2 regions of the Arthrobacter pigmenti genome follow, and region 2 is predicted to be linked to the other one. Evidence: riboswitches for the same ligand, from Rfam matches in the RefSeq annotation. Region 2 holds a riboswitch; the other holds the start of a gene.
The links. Region 2 has a riboswitch for cyclic di-AMP ahead of BJ994_RS01975 (M23 family metallopeptidase). Riboswitches for the same ligand answer to the same signal wherever they lie in the genome.

Region 1: linked by a shared signal. The riboswitch ahead of BJ994_RS08260 (LysM peptidoglycan-binding domain-containing protein) and the one ahead of BJ994_RS01975 (M23 family metallopeptidase) in region 2 are both predicted to bind cyclic di-AMP.

What each region holds. Positions count from the first base shown of each region.
Region 1 covers NZ_JAATJL010000001.1:1,799,653-1,802,099, reverse strand. The annotation lists gene mutM (bifunctional DNA-formamidopyrimidine glycosylase/DNA-(apurinic or apyrimidinic site) lyase) at 1-887, shown strand, start outside; gene BJ994_RS08265 (YtxH domain-containing protein) at 963-1,256, shown strand; cyclic di-AMP (ydaO/yuaA leader) riboswitch at 1,417-1,578, shown strand; gene BJ994_RS08260 (LysM peptidoglycan-binding domain-containing protein) at 1,582-2,447, shown strand, end outside.
Region 2 covers NZ_JAATJL010000001.1:403,267-405,713, forward strand. The annotation lists gene serC (phosphoserine transaminase) at 1-25, opposite strand, end outside; gene BJ994_RS01970 (iron-dependent transcriptional repressor DtxR) at 258-956, shown strand; cyclic di-AMP (ydaO/yuaA leader) riboswitch at 1,091-1,262, shown strand; gene BJ994_RS01975 (M23 family metallopeptidase) at 1,265-2,356, shown strand.

The sequences.
Region 1 (2,447 bases), 1.4 Mb from region 2:
ACCTCGTGGGAGCAACCGTCACTGATACGGTGCGCCGTGGCAAGTTCCTCTGGATGCCCCTGGCGGACACAAAGCACGACGACGGCGCCAGCCGGCTTGCGCCGTCGTCGTACTTACCTGCCGCACGGCTGGAATCCGAGGCCGGCGGGATAGTCCACACCGCACCACGGGTGGCGTTGATGGCGCACCTGGGGATGAGCGGACAGCTGCTGGTTGAGGATGAGGACCAGCCGGACGAGAAACACCTGAAGGTGCGGCTGCGGCTGTCCCAGGACGGTGACCATTTGCCGGCGGAACTGCGGTTCGTTGACCAGCGCATCTTCGGCGGGCTCTTCGTGACCGGTATGGTGGCCACCGCTGACGGCATGCCGGGTGGGCTGGGGGAGGATCCTGAGGCGCTCGTGCCCGTGGAAGCCTCTCACATTGCGCGGGATCCGCTTGATCCGGCGTTCTCCTTTGAGGAATTCTTCTCCAGGCTGCGCGCGCGCCGGACGGGCCTTAAGCGGGCGCTCCTCGACCAGTCCCTCATATCGGGCATCGGGAACATCTATGCCGACGAAGCTCTATGGGCGGCCAGGCTCCATTTCGCGCGTGCAACCGATACCGTGCGGCGTCCGGAGGTTACCCGGCTCCTCACCGCCTGCCGCGACGTCATGGAACGCGCACTCGAGGCCGGTGGAACGAGCTTCGACTCGCTGTACGTGAACGTCAACGGTGCCTCGGGGTACTTCGAGCGATCGCTCAACGCCTATGGACGGGAACACCTGCCGTGTCTTCGATGTGCGGAAGCGGGTTTGGACTCCCGTGTGCGGAGGGACACCTTCATGAACCGCTCCTCCTACACGTGTCCGCGCTGCCAGCCGAGGCCGCGTAACGGCCGTTGGTGACGCCTCGACGTGACAAAACTAAGTACGCTGACTAGATTCGACATCTGAGGAACCCGACAGGTCAGGAGTATCGCCATGAAGAACAAACTGGTTTTTGCAGCAGGAATGGCCGCAGGCTATGTGCTGGGCGCGCGTGCCGGCCGTGCGAGCTATGAGCAGATCAAGGTGAAGGCGCAGGAACTCTGGAACAACCCGAAGGTCCAGGAAACTGTCACAGAGGCAACCGAGGCAGTGAAGGCCAAGGCGCCGGAAGTGCAGGCGCAGGCTGAGCAGGCGGTGAAGAAGGCGCAGGACGCAGTGCATCGCTCGGGTAACCGTTCGGGCGACGATGAGAAGCCCAAGGACGCTACCGACCAGTACAAAATCTAGTCGATGGGCATATATCAGTAGTTCTCCGTAAAAGCCCGCCATGGCGTGGGTTTGTGATCGAAACGTGACAATTCAACGAATCGTATGTAACGTTAAGGCCACGCCGGGTTTCTAAAGCCCGGCTTCCTTCTGGCGGATTGCCTAATCCTGTCGCCGTCGGAAGGTCCGTTCGCTACACATCCGGCAGGAGCGGGGGAACCAGATAGCGGGCTTCGTTTTTCCGAAGTCCTAGGGGTTAAGACGCGCATAAGTTCGCAGTACGCGTCCGGGTGGCTCCCATCCGAATCCGACAGCTAACTCCGCAGGCACTGGGAGAGGCCCTTCGTTGTCCAAAAACCGCCATATTGCGCGTCACCGCGCCACCCCGCCCAGCACGATGCAGATCGTCTCGAAGGCAGTCAGCACGCACGCCGGCACCGTCGGACGTCCTGCGGCTGTTGTCGTAGCAGCATCGGGCATCATGTTCGGCGCAGCGCTACCGGCCAGCGCCGGAACCACCTACAGCTCGACCTCAGGTGCAGTTCAGTCCGCTGACGCCGCCGTCCAGGTCTCCGCCCCGGCCGCTGCCCCTGCCGCGCCGGTCACCGCGCAGACCGTATCGGCGCCGGCTCCGGCTCCGGTCACGAATGCTCCGACCCACACCGTGCGTTCCGGTGACACCCTTGGTGCCATCGCAGCGAACTACGGCGTGAGCCTGGATGCCATCTTCGCGGCCAACGGGCTCGGCTGGAACTCGATCATCTACCCGGGTCAGGTCATCAGCCTGTCGGGCAGCGCCGCTGCGGCGCCTGCTCCGGCCTCACCCGCCCCGCAGGTGCAGGTTGCACCGGCTCCTGTTGCTCCGGCTCCCGTTGCTCCGGCTCCGGCTGAGACCAGCACCATGGGCATAACAACGGCGTCCTCCAACATCGAGGTTGCCTCCTACTCGGCCGCTCCTGCTTCCTCTTCGGTTGCTGGAACCATCGCTGCAGCAGCGCAGGGTCAGCTTGGAGCGATCCAGGACTGCACCCGGCTGGTATCGAACGCCCTCGCGGCGGCCGGTATCAACTTCCATGACTGGCCCGCCGGCTACCTGTCCCTCGGCAGCACGGTGAGCGCCAGCCAGGCGATGCCGGGCGACCTGATCTACTACGCCGATGGTGGCATGGGTGCAGCCCACATCGCCGTGTACATCGGTAACGGCCAGGCCGT
Region 2 (2,447 bases):
TGCGGATATCGGCAGTGTTGCTCATGGTCGCTCCAGGACGGTCTTGGGCAATGTGGGGTCGAAAAACCATTCTGCACCAGCGCACACAGCGACAATGCATTGTGACCCGGGCTGGGCCTGGGCGCAGCATGGGAGCAGGCGTCGATGGGTTAACCTTGTGAGGCGTACGGATGAAGGCGGCAGCTCGGCCCGGGGCCGAAATAGACAGCCGGATCATCAACGCTCAAACTGCACCAGGGCCTAGGAGCTGAACCCGCATGACGGACCTCATCGACACCACAGAGATGTACCTGCGGACCATCCTGGAGCTGGAAGAAGAGAACATCGTTGCACTGCGTGCGCGGATCGCTGAGCGGCTGCGCCACTCCGGACCAACGGTTTCCCAGACAATCGGCCGGATGGAGCGGGACGGACTGGTGATCGTCACAGGTGACCGCCACCTGGAACTCACCGAACTTGGGCGTCGCAGGGCGACGGAGGTCATGCGAAAGCATCGGCTTGCCGAGCGGCTGCTCGCCGATGTCATCGGTCTCGACTGGGCGTATGTCCATGATGAGGCTTGCCGGTGGGAACACGTCATGAGCGAACGGGTTGAGCGCAGACTGTATGAACTGCTCGGTCAGCCCAGGGAATCGCCTTACGGCAATCCGATCCCGGGTCTTGAGGCCCTCGGCGGCGAGCCGCCCATTGCATTCACGTCGGGCGTGAGCAGCCTCACAGATGCCATGATGACTTACGCCCAGGGCTCCACAGTGACCCTGATGCGTCTGGCAGAGCCCATCCAGGTTGATCCCGAGCTGTTGACGCAGCTGGATGAGGGCGGACTGCGCCCCGGCGCAACGCTGAGACTGGAGGCGGTTGGAGATTACGTCTCTGTCCGTGTGCCAGGCGTCGAAGGCGCGCTGGAACTCCCACCGGAGGTCGCCTCACATGTATTCGTCGCCGTTCAGCCCTAAGTCTGATGCCGCTGAATAGGCGAAAGATATCCACATGTTGATAACGGAATGGTTACTTTTGCTTTAGCACCTCTATAGTGGAAAACTGGCGTTGATACTTCAGCGTTACCTAATTCGCATGCCTAACCCTGTCGGCGAATTCTGTGCTGAGACATGTGACAGGGGCGGAGGACCCACCAATCGGCCACGGCTAACCGTGACCTTGGGGTGAAGTTCACCAGTAACCATGGATGTGGCCGCGGGTGAGCCGAGTTTCTCATACTCGAATCCGACAGCTAACTTCGCAGGCAAAATGAGAGAGGGTCTCCTTGTCGAATACTGCTTCGGGGCGCCGCCGTGCCAGCACCCCGCTCGCTGAAGCGCGGCCTCGCGACGCCCACCGGCGTGAACGTGCCGAGCGGGCAGCAGCCCACGCAGCCGCCGGCTTAACAAGCGCTCCGGCTCCTGACCCAGCTCCGGCTTCGGCTATCTCCCCAAACCCGGCTCGTGTTGCTTCCAAGCCTGCGGCTCCGGCTCTGACTGTGCCGTCGGCTCCGGCTGTGACTACGCCGTCGGCTCCGGCCGTTACCCTGGCGCCGGCAGTTGAGATTGCCGGGGTTGCCATGCAGGAGTGCATGGGCACGCAGCACACTCGCCGAAGCGCCCGCGGCGGCTATACCGGGCCCGACACACCGATGAAGCCGCGGGACGCACAGCGCCGCGAACGACGCCGCAAGGCGGCAACCGCACGGCGGGATGTCTCCTTCACCGGTCTCAGCCAGAAAGTAGCCATCGCAGCTGCCGCATCGGGAATGGTGCTCACCGTCGCACTACCCACCACTGCGGCCGTCGCACCTGCCCAGATGCAGCAGGCGGCACACACCAGCCAGGACGCGGCGAAGCCCGTTCAAGCGGCCGCAAGCGCCGAAGTGACCTTTGATCGCGCGGCACTGCACGGGAAGTTCGATCCTGATGCCAAACTGGCCGAGATCGTGTCTGCGTCCGGCAGCGATATCGTTGCCGCAGAGTCCAAGGGTTCCCTCTCTGCGCCGTTGGATAACGTGCAGCTGAGCTCGCCCTTCGGAAACCGCATCAGCCCGATCACCGGTGCCGGCGAACTCCACACAGGTCAGGACATGAGCGAAGCGTGTGGCACCGCCGTGAAGGCCGCTGCTTCCGGAACCGTGACCTTTGCCGGGTGGCACGCCTATGGCGGCGGCAACCGCGTCGTCGTCGAACACGGCAACGGACTCAAGACCACGTACAACCACCTGTCCGCCATTGATGTCACCGTGGGGCAGGAAGTGCAGCGGGCCCAGTCGATCGCGCGCGTGGGAAGCACCGGCGCGTCCACTGGCTGCCATCTGCACTTTGAAGTCATGATCGACGGGAAAAACGTCGATCCGCTCGGCTGGCTCTAGGAAGCCAGGGCGCGTTTCGCCCCCGTTTATAACGGGCGACACACCGTTCCGTGATCGGAATGTGACATGCCCGCCGAACTCATGTACCGTC